DNA from 3 places in the Bradyrhizobium sp. JR4.3 genome. Region 2 is predicted to be linked to each of the others. Evidence: predicted binding sites of a transcription regulator. Region 2 holds the regulator's gene; each other region holds the start of a gene.

Region 1 (4,464 bases), on a different contig from region 2:
TCAGGCGGGCCGGATTGAAGGTGCTGGCGTAGTAACGCCGCCAGGTTTCCTCCAGCCGGTCTTCGCCCGGCGCCTCGCTCTTGTCGACGCCAGACGTGAACGAGAGCGCGTGGCCGTCCCAATGCGCGCAGAGGTCCGGCGTCAGGATCGACCAGGGCATGTCGGCAAAGCGCTTGGCGAAGAACGGCGCGGCGAGCTCGACGATATGATGCTCGGGCTCGAACCAGGCGACGTAGTGTGCTTCGCGTTCCCTGCCGATCTCGCGGAAGCGCACGAAAGCATGCATCTTGTGCTCGTCGCGGTAGACCGTCTTTGCCATGGCCGTGACTTGCGCAACATCGGGATCGGTCGCGACCTCTATGAGGTCGTGATTGTCCTTCAGCCGAAACAGCAGGCGATAGAGGACCGCGAAACGCTCGGGATCGCGATGCAGGATCGCGGCCTTGGCGAGCTCGACGAATCTTGCAGGCACGTTGAAGGTGCCATCGCCACCCGCCGGCAGCGGTGCCGGCGACAGTGGCGCGAACAGTTCCGCTTCGCCGCCCTGTACGGCCCAGGTGATGTCGGCCGGATTCACCTGGTGAAGCACGAGGCTACGCGCGGCTTTACGCCAGCCATCGAAATCGGTTTCGTTCTCGAGGGTGATGTACTGCATCAGAAGCCAAATCCCAGTTGTGTTGCCTTCGGCTTGAACCGTTCGATCAGCCGTGCCTCGTCGAGGCGATGCGGCGTGGGCCGGTGATCGCTGAGGACGATGAACGGCAGCGCCTTGTTGCGGGGCACATGCAGCCGCGCGAGATCGGCGACGCGGATGGTGGTCGTGCGGCGCGCCGCGATGATGCGCTCGACCGCCTTGGTGCCGAAGCCTGGCACGCGCAACAATTCCTCGCGGCTGGCGCGGTTGACGTCGAGCGGGAAACGGTCGCGGTGGCGTAATGCCCAGGCGAGTTTTGGATCGATGTCGAGCGGCAGCATCGCACTGTCGTCGACGATCTCGCCGACGTCGAAGCCGTAGAACCGCATCAGCCAGTCGGCCTGGTAGAGACGGTGCTCGCGCAGCAAGGGCGGCGCGCGCAGAGGTAGCGCGCGGCTGGCATCGGGGATCGGGCTGAATGCGGAATAATAGACGCGCCTCAGCCGGTATGAACCGTAGAGATTGGCGCTGGTGTGGAGGATGGTGTGGTCGGAGGCTGCGTCGGCGCCGACGATCATCTGCGTGCTCTGGCCGGCCGGCGCAAAGCGCTGCGGCTTGGCTTTCGTCTTCGCGCTGCGGCTTTCCTCGGCCTCGTCCAGCTTCAGCCGCAGCCGGCCCATGGTGCGGCGGATCGCGCGCACGTCTTTCTCGGGCGCGAATTGCTGCAGGCTCGTCTCCTGCGGCATCTCGATGTTGATGGAGAGACGGTCGGCATATTTGCCGGCCTCGGAGATCAATGCATCGTCGGCCTCGGGAATAGTCTTGAGATGGATGTAGCCACGGAAGTGATGCTCCTCGCGCAGTTTTCGCGCGACGCTCACCACCTGCTCCATGGTGTAGTCGGGGTTACGGATGATCCCGGAGGAGAGAAACAGTCCTTCGATGTAATTGCGCCGGTAGAAGTCGAGCGTCAGCTTGATCACTTCGTCGATGGTGAAGCGGGCACGTGGCACGTTGGAGGAGGCGCGGTTGACGCAATAGAGGCAGTCGTAATTGCAGGCGTTGGTCAGCAGCACCTTGAGCAGCGAGATACAGCGGCCGTCCGGCGCGTAGGAATGGCAGATACCCATGCCGGGCGCGGTCGAGCCCATGCCCTTGCCGTCGCTGGAATCCCGCCTCTCGGTGCCGCTGGAGGCGCAGGACGCGTCGTACTTGGCGGCGTCCGCCAGGATTTCCAGCTTGCGTTGCACGTCCATATTGGAATCCCTTTGATTCAGCTCACGAATCCCAAGGCCCGCCAATTCGATTGACTCCCGGGGCGTCGTTAGCTTTATATTAGAACATATCATGAACAAATGAGCTAGCCGCTGGTTCTCTTTTTGAGAGCCACCGGCAATCAACCCTTGAGGAGCGGCGTATATGAGCGGCGCACGAACAAGCGCGCTTGCAGCCTTGCGCGGCCAGATCGAGCGCATCGAGACGGCGGAGGTCGTGCATCATCGCGACCGTGTCGCGCTCGGCCACCGCGAGGCCGACAGCGCGCTAAAGGGCGGGCTCGCGCGCGCGGCAATCCACGAGGTGTTTTGCGAGGGACGTCAGGGCGCGACCGCGACCGGCTTTGTCACGGGACTTGCGGGGCGCGTGACGGCACGCAAGCCGCTGCTGTGGGTGCGGCAGGATTTTTCGGAAATTGAAACCGGCGCGCTGTCGATGAGCGGGCTCGCCGAGATCGGTCTCGATCCGCGTCGCATGGTGATGGTGCGCGCTGCCGACGTGGAGAGCGCGCTGCGCACGTCGGCTGATGCACTCGCCTGCGACGCGCTGGGCGCCGTCGTGCTCGAGCTCTGGGGCGAGACGAGGCAGTTCGATCTCGTAGCGAGCCGCAAGCTGACATTGGCTGCGCAGTCTTCCGGTGTCACCGGCTTGCTGCTGCGGATGGCCGCGCAACCTTTGCCCTCGACCGCCGAGACCAGGTGGATGCTGCGCGCGGCGCATTCGCCGCCGGGCACGATGTGGAGTGCCTGGGGTGCGCCGCGCTTCGATGCCGAGCTCCTGCGCAATCGTCATGGCCCGTGTGGCCGGTGGATCATGGAATGGAAATGTGATGAGTGCCAGTTCTCTGAATCGTCGGCGTATCCTCAGCCTGTGGCTGCCGCGCCTGCCCATCGACCGGATCCAGCGGTTCTTCGACGGCGTCGGGCTGGGTAGAACCAATGATCCGAGCATTGTCGTCATCAAGGACAGCAACGCGCTGGTGATCCATGCGCTGGACGAGGCGGCCGAGCGCCTCGGTCTGCATATCGGCCAGCCGCTGGCCAATGCCCGGGCGATGTGTCCTGATTTAAAGGTGTTCGACGCCGATGCCGTGGCCGATGCCAAGACGATCGGCGACATCGCCGACTGGTGCGACCGCTTCACGCCGCTGGTGGCGCTCGATCCGCCGCACGGGCTGTTCCTCGACATCACCGGCTGCGCGCATCTGTTCGGCGGCGAGGCTGCGCTGTTGCAAACCCTTGTCCGTGCCCTCGATCGCCAGGGCTTTGCCGTCAGCGCGGCGGTCGCCGGCACCTCGGTCTGCGCGCGCACGCTGACGCGGCAGGCATCCGGTAGCATCGTTGCCGATGACGGGGAGGCGGCGGCAATCAGCCGGTTTCCGGTGTCCGCGCTTGGTGCGGGTGAGGCCATCACCACCGGCCTGCGCCGCGCCGGCTTGAAGACCATCGGGGATGTGGCCTCGCGAACGCCGAGCGAAATCACGGCGCGGTTTGGTGCACGATTCTCCACACTGCTCGCGCATGCGCTGGGGCAGGGCGATGCGCCGATCAATCCACGAAAGCCGCTGCCCGATTACATCGTGGAGAAACGCTTTGCCGAGCCGATCGCGACCGACACCATGATCGCGATGACGCTGTCGCGCCTGGCGGACACGTTGATCGCGTCGATGGAGAAGCAGGGCAAGGGCGCGCGCCGGCTTGAGGCCACCTTCTTCCGTACCGACGGCGCAGTGCGTGCGATCATGGTCGAGACCGGACGTCCCGTGACGCGGAGCGCGGTCGTCGACCGGCTGTTCCGCGAGCGTCTCGATGCACTCGCCGATCCGCTCGATCCCGGCTTCGGCTTCGACATGGTGCGGCTGTCGGCAAGCCGCACCGAGATCGTGGTGCAGGAGCAGCGCGATCTCGATGCCCATGTCCACGACAATGACGAGCTTGCTGCGCTGATCGACCGCATCGCCGCGCGTATCGGCGGAAAGCGCGTCGTCGTGCACCTGCCTGAGGATACCCATATCCCCGAATGTGCGGTGCTGGCGGCGCCTGCCCAGCATCATCTCGCCGTGGCCATGCAGGCCGAATGGCCCGCGCGCACTGAAAGTGAGCCGCCGCTGCGTCCGTTGCGGCTGTTCGACAAGCCTGAGCCGATCAATGTGCCGTTCGCGACCGTGCCCGACGGCCCGCCGCATCAATTCACCTGGCGCCGCGCGCAGCATGCGGTGGTGCGGGTGGAAGGCCCCGAGCGCATCGCCATGGAATGGTGGCGGCAGGACGGCAAGCAACTGACGCGGGATTATTTCCGTATCGAGGATGCCGAAGGCCTGCGCTTCTGGATCTTTCGCGATGGTCTTTACGAGGGGGAGTGCTTCGACGGCGACGGCAAGCCCGTTCCTCCCGGTTGGTATGTGCACGGTCTCTTCGCATGACTACGCCAGCTTATGCCGAGATCGGCATCACCACGAATTTTTCCTTCCTGCGCGGCGGCTCGGATCCGCGCGCCTATGTGCATCAGGCCAGCAAACTCGGCATTCCCGTGATCGGCATCGCCGACCACAACAC
Region 2 (4,464 bases):
CGCGCTATGTGCGGGACAGCGAAGCCTATCGGTTGCACGAGATGGGGAAGATCAGCGATGAGGATTATTTCGCCTCATTGCGAGCCTCGCTCGGAATCGGCATTTCGGACGCGCAGTTCCTGGAAGGCTGGAACGCGATCTTCGCCGGCGAAATGCCTGACATCGCCGAGCTGCTACCGCGGGCAGCGAAGCAGATGCCGCTCTACGCTTTCTCCAACACCAACCGGCCGCACGTGGACCATTTCTCGAGGGAATATGCCGACCTCCTCGGCCATTTCCGCGAGCTGTATTTGTCGTCCAGCATCGGCTTGCGCAAACCGGATGCGGAGGCCTTCGACCACGTCGTTGCGGCGATCGGCGTGCCCGCCGGGCGCATCGTGTTCTTCGATGATCTTGCTGAAAACATCGAGGGAGCGCGGGCGCGCGGCTTGACGGCGGTGCATGTGACCTCGCCGCGTGACGTCGGGAACGCATTGAAGGCATTGGGCATTTGACGAGGAGTCGGTGTCGCGAAACCCACGGCGGCACCGCCCCACGGGACCAATTTTGAGAAATTGAGGAACCCGATCACTTTGTGCATTTTTGTACAGAGTTCCGGGAACGGAATACCGCCTTCCGGACTCTTAGAGTCCGTTGGGACTTCTACGGACGGATGCATCATCGTGCTGGGCAAAACCTACCTCACCAAGCAGGCCTCTCTTCTTCTTGAATTCGCCAGGACAACTTCAGATTCGGACCTTTCCGCCAAGCTTGTGAGCAAGGCCGCCGACCTGAAATCCCAGGCCGATCCGCTGCCCGACAAAGACCAGGGAGCCAAGGCGCCCGACGTAACTCCCGGGCAGGCAGGGAGCTGATCGATGCAGGCCAGGGCGCTCGTCGTTCTCGCCTTGCCGTGATTTTCCTTGCCGTGATTTTCGTCGCTTCCATGACCACTCTCCTGCCGATTTGTCAGGTTCTTCGGATCATGCCGCGACGCGCTTGATCCTGCCTTCCGGAACAATGTGAAGCGGCGGGATGACTGTGCCCGCTCAGCCGTTTTTGCCTCTGCGCCCGCGCTCGGCTAGAAGACGTGCGGAACATTCGCCCGAACGTGCCGAGCAGGAGTTTTCGCCGTGGCCTTGATGCCGGTTTCCGACGCGCTTGCCGCGGTGCTGGCGGGTGCAGAGCCGCTGCCGGAAGAAATGATCTCCCTCGACGAGGCCTACCATCGCGTGCTCGCGCGTGACGTCGCGGCGCGGCGCACGCAGCCGCCGCAGGCGATGTCGGCGATGGACGGCTACGCGGTGCGCGCGGCCGATGCCGCGACGATCGATTCGGAGCTGACCGTCATCGGCGAAGTCGCGGCGGGCCGACCGTTCGCCGGGACGATCGGCGCCGGCGAGGCCGTACGGATCTTCACCGGCGCGGTCGTTCCCGGTGGCGCGGACGCCGTCGTGATCCAGGAGGACACGGTCGCCGCCGGCCAGCGGATCACGATCAAGGAAGCCGCGATCGCCGGACGGCACATCCGCCCCGCCGGCGTCGATTTCCGCGAGGGCGACGTGCTCCTGCGCAAGGGAAGTCGTCTCACCGAGCGCGACCTCGCGCTCGCCGCCGGAATGAATTATCCGCACCTTGCCGTTTTCAGGCGTCCGAAGGTCGCGATTCTCGCCACCGGCGACGAGCTGGTGATGCCGGGCACCACGCCCGGCCACGGCCAGATCGTCTATTCCAACGGTTACGCCCTGCACGCGCTCGCCCGCAGCGAGGGCGCCGAGACCATCGACCTCGGTATTGCCGCCGACACGCTGGAGGCGACCACCGCGGGCATCCGCCGCGCCCGTGAGAGCGGCGCCGACATCCTGATCACGACCGGCGGCGCATCAGTCGGCGACCACGATCTGGTCCAGCAGGCACTGAGGGACGAAGGCATCGCGATGGCGTTCTGGAAGATCGCGATGCGGCCAGGCAAGCCGATGATGCATGGGCGCCTCGGCGCAATGGGTGTGATCGGCCTGCCGGGCAATCCCGTATCGTCCTACGTGTGCGCTTTCCTGTTCATGGTGCCGCTGATTCGCGCCCTGTCGGGCCGTTCAGTGATTCACCATCGCCGCGAACGCGCCGTGCTCGGCCGCGGCGTCGGCGCCAACGACCAGCGCGAGGACTATCTGCGCGCGCATCTGGAGGAGCGTGACGATGGCACACGCGTCGTTCTTCCCGTCAACCATCAGGACTCTTCGCTGCTTGCGAATCTCGCTGCAGCACAGGTACTTCTCGTGCGCGCACCATTCGCGCCGAAGGCCGAAGCCGGCACAGCTTGCGAAGTGTTGCGGCTCCCCGTCTGAGCACCCCCGCAACGCGCGTTCCGCGGAGTTTGCTCTGTTCACGGTAAATTAAGCAGTTGCGGAACATGTATCGAACATATAGTGTCCGTTCATGATTTGTTTCGAGCATGTAGCGGCTTATTGCCGAATTCTGCGTCTCGGAATCGGACGACATCAACCGGGGGACTTTGGTCGAGATGTTAACGCGCAAACAATACGAGCTTCTGCGGTTCATCAGTGAACGTCTGAAGGAAAGCGGCGTGCCGCCCTCCTTCGACGAGATGAAGGATGCGCTCGATCTGCGCTCGAAGTCGGGCATCCATCGCCTGATCACGGCGCTCGAGGAGCGTGGCTTCATCCGACGCCTGCCCAACCGCGCCCGTGCGATTGAAGTCATCAAGCTGCCGGAGCTCCAGGCAGCCGCCGGCAGCCGCCGCGGCTTCACCCCGAGCGTCATCGAGGGCAATCTCGGCAAGGTGCGTGCGGGCTCCAGCCTGCCCGCGGACGAGGGCGAACGCCCCGTGGCGGTACCGGTGATGGGCCGCATCGCGGCCGGCACGCCGATCGAGGCGTTGCAGACACGCAGCCACACCATCAGCGTACCGCCCGACATGCTCGGCTCGGGCGAACATTACGCGCTGGAAGTGCGCGGTGATTCCATGGTTGATGCCGGCATCCTTGACGGCGACATGGCGCTGATTCAGCGCAACGAGAGCGCCGATACCGGCGACATCGTGGTGGCGCTGATCGACGACGAGGAAGCGACGCTGAAGCGCTTCCGCCGTCGCGGCGCCTCGATCGCGCTCGAGCCCGCCAACGCTGCATATGAGGTCCGCATCCTGCCGCCCAATCGGGTGAAGATTCAGGGCAAGCTGATCGGGCTTTACCGGAAGTACTGATACCGGACGTACTTGATACCTGGAGAAGTTGGCGCCTCGCGCGCTTCCGATCGGCATCGCCGGTCAGAGATTGGAGCGGATCATCGTCCGCTCCGGCTGGATAGTCTTTCTGGTTCTGCACAGACTATCCGGCCCCTCCTCCGGCGCTGGCTCCTCGCGACGCCCACGAAGCAGCACCGAAACAGCACCGCTTCGCGGCTCGGGTGTGCGAGGAAACAGCGACCAGCGATCGAGGTCGTTGCACCAGCCGGCAAGATTCGCGCATGCGCCTCCCGAATGCATCGCAACTCGCTTTGTTCCTATTGAATTCGGGAAAGATAATGTGATCGCGGCTTGCGGAAACCAGCCGCAGATTTGCCCACAACCGAGCAGAGCTTTCGTGCTTCAACTCTGATAGAGGCCTGCGCCTCGATAAGAGACGCGGGTTGCTATCCCAGCATGAGGAGCACCCGATGTGTGACTACAGCCTGCATGCCGTCGCGTCGCGCCCCGCCGAAGTCGGCGAGACGATCGTCTCGACAAATTTCCGCGGCACCTCGACGCGCGGCTTCGCCTCCGCAGCCGATCCGTCTGTTGCCGTCTGCCTGCTGCCGGGAACGGAGCTCGCCTTCGCAGACGACGTCCGCTACGACAATCGCTGGATCTGGACGCGGACCATCAATTCCCGCGTGGGCAAGTTCGGCAAGATCGATCCGCACGTTCCCGACCGCCATCATGACGCGATCGAATTCCCCGACGGCAAATTTGTGCTGGTGACGCAGCTCGTCGAAGGCCAGCGCGCGACCGTGCTGCAACTGCCTGTGACCCAGTCGGTCATCGAGCGCGAGCACAAGGCGCAGATCATCGCCGACAGGCAGCCGACCGTCACGCACCTGCCGATCGGCTGAAACAGCCGCCCTCCGGCTACGAGGTCGGAGGTCAGGATTGAATTGCCATCGCCGGCGCCGTGGCCGGCGAGATGGTGTGGTTTGCGCCAGCGAATCCGAGCGGACGCACCGACCCGCTGCGTTGCTCCGCACCATCAGATCAATCGTCGGCCTGCAAGTCGGTCTCCGCCGGCGTTGCGTCCTTGATGCGGGGCGCGGTCGCCTTCGGCGCAAGGCTGCCGTCGAAATCACCCTCGCCGGCGCCGGCCGGCAACCAGGGGCGGCTCGTGCCTCTCGCCCTCACCGCCTGAACCACAAATCCGTCACCACGCTGCGTCAGCGCCAGTGCGCTCTGGCTGGCGAGCCGCTGCCGATCGACCACCATCGCCGCGCAAT
Region 3 (4,464 bases), on a different contig from region 2:
CGTGGAAAACCGCGCGGCGAGCTTGCCCCGTCAGCGCGTTTGCCAAGCCGCAATCCGAGCTCACCCCAAACATGAAGCGGGCCCGGAAATCCCGAGCCCGTCCTGCCGATTAGTGGGATTTTTTGACACGAGATGAGAAGCGCCGCCCACGCGGCCGGCGCCTCCGCATCGATATGCCTCGTTCTCAGAACGGAATCGCTCAGAACGGGATGTCGTCGTCCATGTCGCTGTTGCGGCCACCGCCGCCGGCGGCAACGGGTCGCCGCGGCGCGTTGCTGACGGGACCGGAGGAGCCGAAATCGCCGCCCGGCTCGTCGCCGAAGCTGCCGCCTCCCCCGCCGCCGCTACGACCGTCCAGCATCGTCAGGGTGGAGTTGAAGCCCTGCAGCACGACTTCGGTCGAGTACTTTTCGACGCCGCTCTGGTCGGTCCATTTGCGGGTCTGGAGCGCACCCTCGACGTAAATCTTGGCGCCCTTCTTCAGATACTGTTCGGCGACCTTGCAGAGCCCTTCATTGAAGATCACGACGCGGTGCCACTCGGTCTTTTCCTTGCGCTCGCCGGTCGCCTTGTCGCGCCAGGTCTCCGAGGTGGCGACGCTCAGATTGGCGATCGGCCGCCCGTCCTGGGTGCGGCGGATTTCAGGATCCTTGCCGAGATTTCCAACCAGAATGACCTTGTTGACGCTTCCCGCCATCTCCGCTCTCCGCTCCGAATGCCACTGAATTCAAGAAGGCCGGTCCGCTCCCCGCGCTCCACCGTGCCTGTTGAGGCGACCCTATACGCTCGCCGAACGCTTGCGGACGACGATCAGTCCGTCGCCCCTCCGGTTATCCCCACATATAGCATCGACCTCCGGCTTGTTCCAGATTTGTTCTTGGCGAACTTCAGCATCGAATATGTGGCGTCGATCGGCCAATGTACTGCGGGAAGGCACGCGTCGATTGGAACCTTTGTAGGTTCCCAAAAGCGAAGGAAAGAGCTTAACATTCAGCAAGTTATGGGTCCTCGCACGGCCCCGTTCTTGTTGCATTTCGGAGACGGACTTTGCCGCTCCGTAGAGCTACGGTTTCCTCGGACTTAAATCATATGGGCCCTCGTGCCTGATCAACCGCTTCGGGGAAGAAAGAAGCGGACGAACCTGGGGAGACTGGCAATGAATAAGCTTCTTATTGGTGCAATCAGTGCAGTGGCGATGGGCCTGTCGGCTCCCGCGAGCGCGGCGGATCTTGCCGCGCGTCCCTACACCAAGGCTCCGGCGCCGGCGATTGCCACCATCTACGATTGGAGCGGCTTCTACATCGGCATCAACGGCGGCGGTGGCTCGAGCCACACGTGCTGGGACTTCGTCACGCCCGCGACCGGCGTTTTGGTCGGGGAAGGCTGCCATAACGCGGTCGGCGGCACGGTCGGTGGCCAGATCGGCTATCGCTGGCAGTCCACCAATTGGGTGTTCGGCCTCGAAGGCCAAGGCAACTGGGCCGACTTCCGGGGCGACAACGTGAGCACACTTTTCCCCGGCACCGCCCTGGTCACGGGTGATCGCAACCGTTCCCGCATCGACTCTTTCGGGCTCATCACCGGTCAGATCGGTTACGCCTGGAACAACGTGCTGCTTTACGTGAAGGGCGGCGCCGCCGTCGTCGGCGACAAGTACGACATCTACGCTGCGGCGGGCACGCCCGGCGCGGGCGCGCTGCTGGCCTCGGCGCGGGAGACTCGCTGGGGTGGCACGGTTGGTGCCGGTCTGGAGTTCGGCTTCGCTCCAAACTGGTCGCTGGGCTTTGAATACGACCACATCTTCCTTGGCGATCGCACGATCGGCTTCACAACGCCCGCGGGTGCGGTTTTCGGCAGCGACCGGATTCGCCAGGACGTCGATATGGGCCTCGTCCGCTTGAACTATCGCTGGGGCGGTCCGGTCATCGCAAAGTACTGATCGCGCTGGAATAGAGCACTTCGAAGGCCGGCCTCGTGCCGGCCTTTTGCTGTGCGGTTCTGCGATATCAATAGGTCAATAGCCGTTCCGTTTTCCGATCGCTGTTGCTTTTCAGTGACACAACTTGCGGCTTCACCGGTGTATGGACGATATCAGTTGGACCACGGCGTCCGATGCTCTTCCGGAACAGGGAGGGACAACAGAAACTGGGACTGGGATTACTGAAGATGAAAAAGATTTGGTTGGCTTCGGCCTGTTTGTTCGCACTCGCTGCCCCGGCTTCGGCCGCTGATCTGGCGGCGCGCCCCTACACCAAGGCTCCGGTGGCCATGGCTTCGGTCTACAACTGGACCGGCTTCTACCTCGGTATCGTCGGTGGCGGCGCCTGGGAAAATTCCTCGACCGACCCGAAGATGAAGGGCGGCTTCGTCGGCGGTACTGCCGGCTACAACTGGCAGACCGGCAATGTCGTGTTCGGCATCGAGGCCGATGGTTCCTGGGCTGACGTCAGCGCGTCGGTCACCGGCCCCGTTGCCGTCCCCGGCTTCGGCCTCGTCAGCACCACCCTCAGCTCGAAGACCGATGCGATGGGCACCGTGCGCGGCCGCATCGGCTACGCCGTCAACAACGTCCTGTTCTACGGCACCGGTGGTTACGCCTGGATCGACAACAAGCTCAGCATCAGCGCGCTCGGCGTGACCGCTTCCGACAGCAAGTGGCACTCCGGCTGGACCGTCGGTGCGGGCGTCGAAGCGTTCTTCGCTCCGCAGTGGTCGGTCAAGGGCGAGTACCTCTTTCGCAGCCTCGGCGGCGAGACCTACTTCTCGGGCGCCCTGCCCACCGGCACGCTCGAGTTTCACACCGTGCAGGTCGGCGTGAACTATCACTTCGGGGGCCCGATCGTCGCGAAGTACTGATCTTCGCTATCGACGCCATCGTGTTACGAAAGGCCGGCCTCGCGCCGGCCTTTTTGTTTGAACGGGACCGGTCACGCGCAGTTCCGCAAGCCGTGCTCCTGCCAGATGCCGCCAGCGCGCCAACAATCCGTTGACGATTCGCAAACGCCACTGGAAATCCGTCCCTGTTCTTCCTACGTTCGCTTACTTACCCATCGGCGCCGATCCCGGTTCCGGGCGATGCGCGCCTGTCAAGTTGGCGCGATCGCGCGCTTTTGGATTCCCTGAGGACCACCAGGATGGATGAAGTGATCAAGGCGAAGCGCCAACAACAGAACGCGGGAGCACACCTGCGCGCGATTACGATCCGTGGCGCGCGCGAGCACAACCTCAAGAACGTCGACGTCGAAATTCCGCGCGACAAGCTCGTCGTGTTCACGGGGCTGTCAGGCTCCGGCAAATCCTCCCTCGCGTTCGACACCATCTATGCCGAGGGCCAGCGCCGCTACGTCGAATCGCTATCGGCCTATGCCCGCCAGTTCCTGGAGATGATGCAGAAGCCCGACGTCGACCAGATCGACGGCCTGTCGCCGGCGATCTCGATCGAGCAGAAGACGACATCGAAAAACCCGCGCTCCACCGTCGGCACGGTGACCGAAATCTACGACTACATGCGCCTGCTGTGGGCGCGCGTCGGCGTGCCCTATTCGCCCGCCACCGGCCTGCCGATCGAGAGCCAGACCGTCTCGCAGATGGTCGACCGCGTGCTGGCGCTGCCGGAGGGCTCCCGGCTCTATCTGCTCGCGCCGGTCGTGCGCGGCCGCAAGGGCGAGTACCGCAAAGAGCTCGCCGAATGGCTCAAGAAGGGCTTTCAGCGCGTCAAGATCGACGGCGCCTTCCATGAGCTCGCGGAAGCGCCTGTTCTCGACAAGAAATTCCCGCACGACATCGACGTCGTCGTCGACCGCATCGTGGTGCGCCCCGACATCGGCCAGCGCCTCGCCGAAAGCTTCGAGACCGCGCTGAAGCTCGCCGAGGGTCTTGCCGTGATCGAATTCGCGGACGCGCCGGCTGCAGCAGCCCCCGCGGAAGAGAAAAAGAAGACGGCCAAGATCCACGACAAGAGCGGACCCGAGCGCATGCTGTTCTCGGAAAAGTTCGCCTGCCCTGTCTCCGGCTTCACCATCCCCGAGATCGAGCCCCGGCTGTTCTCGTTCAACAATCCCTATGGCGCCTGCCCCGCCTGCGGCGGCCTCGGCGTCGAGCAGCATGTCGACGAGGACCTCGTCATCCCCGACAAGGAGCTAGCCATCGGCAAGGGCGCCATCGCGCCCTGGGCCAAGTCCTCGTCGCCCTATTACATTCAGACGCTGACTGCGCTCGGCAAGCACTACAAGTTCACGCTGACCACCAAATGGAAGGATCTGCCCAAGAAGACGCAGAATGCGATCCTGCACGGCTCCGGCGAGGACGAGATCAAGTTCTCCTACGAGGACGGCGTCCGCTCCTATGACACCAAGAAGCCGTTCGAGGGCGTCATTACCAACATCAACCGCCGCTATCGCGAGACCGAGAGCGAGTGGGCGCGCGAGGAGCTGGCGAAGTACTTCCACGACGTGCCCTGCGAGG

Evidence for each region. The regulator LexA, encoded in region 2, represses DNA repair genes until DNA is damaged. The targets are predictions, from matches to a motif close to TGTTCNNNNTGTGTTCNG.
Region 1: ABIB91_RS28640 (putative DNA modification/repair radical SAM protein) is a predicted target of LexA. The motif match lies at 1,971-1,988, and genes of this name have one in related genera.
Region 3: uvrA (excinuclease ABC subunit UvrA) is a predicted target of LexA. The motif match lies at 3,022-3,039, and genes of this name have one in related genera.

Annotation. Positions count from the first base shown of each region.
Region 1 is NZ_JBEPQF010000022.1:52,378-56,841, forward strand. Features, by position in the region: gene ABIB91_RS28635 (UdgX family uracil-DNA binding protein) at 1-655, opposite strand, end outside; gene ABIB91_RS28640 (putative DNA modification/repair radical SAM protein) at 655-1,890, opposite strand; gene ABIB91_RS28645 (ImuA family protein) at 2,054-2,842, shown strand; gene ABIB91_RS28650 (Y-family DNA polymerase) at 2,739-4,331, shown strand; gene ABIB91_RS28655 (error-prone DNA polymerase) at 4,328-4,464, shown strand, end outside.
Region 2 is NZ_JBEPQF010000031.1:54,995-59,458, forward strand. Features, by position in the region: gene ABIB91_RS33145 (HAD family hydrolase) at 1-494, shown strand, start outside; gene ABIB91_RS33150 (hypothetical protein) at 663-854, shown strand; gene ABIB91_RS33155 (molybdopterin molybdotransferase MoeA) at 1,113-2,324, shown strand; gene lexA (transcriptional repressor LexA) at 2,501-3,202, shown strand; gene ABIB91_RS33165 (hypothetical protein) at 3,655-4,089, shown strand; partial or broken gene ABIB91_RS33170 (ComEC/Rec2 family competence protein) at 4,229-4,464, opposite strand, start outside.
Region 3 is NZ_JBEPQF010000003.1:48,951-53,414, reverse strand. Features, by position in the region: gene ABIB91_RS06140 (single-stranded DNA-binding protein) at 200-697, opposite strand; gene ABIB91_RS06135 (outer membrane protein) at 1,157-1,939, shown strand; gene ABIB91_RS06130 (outer membrane protein) at 2,167-2,856, shown strand; gene uvrA (excinuclease ABC subunit UvrA) at 3,135-4,464, shown strand, end outside.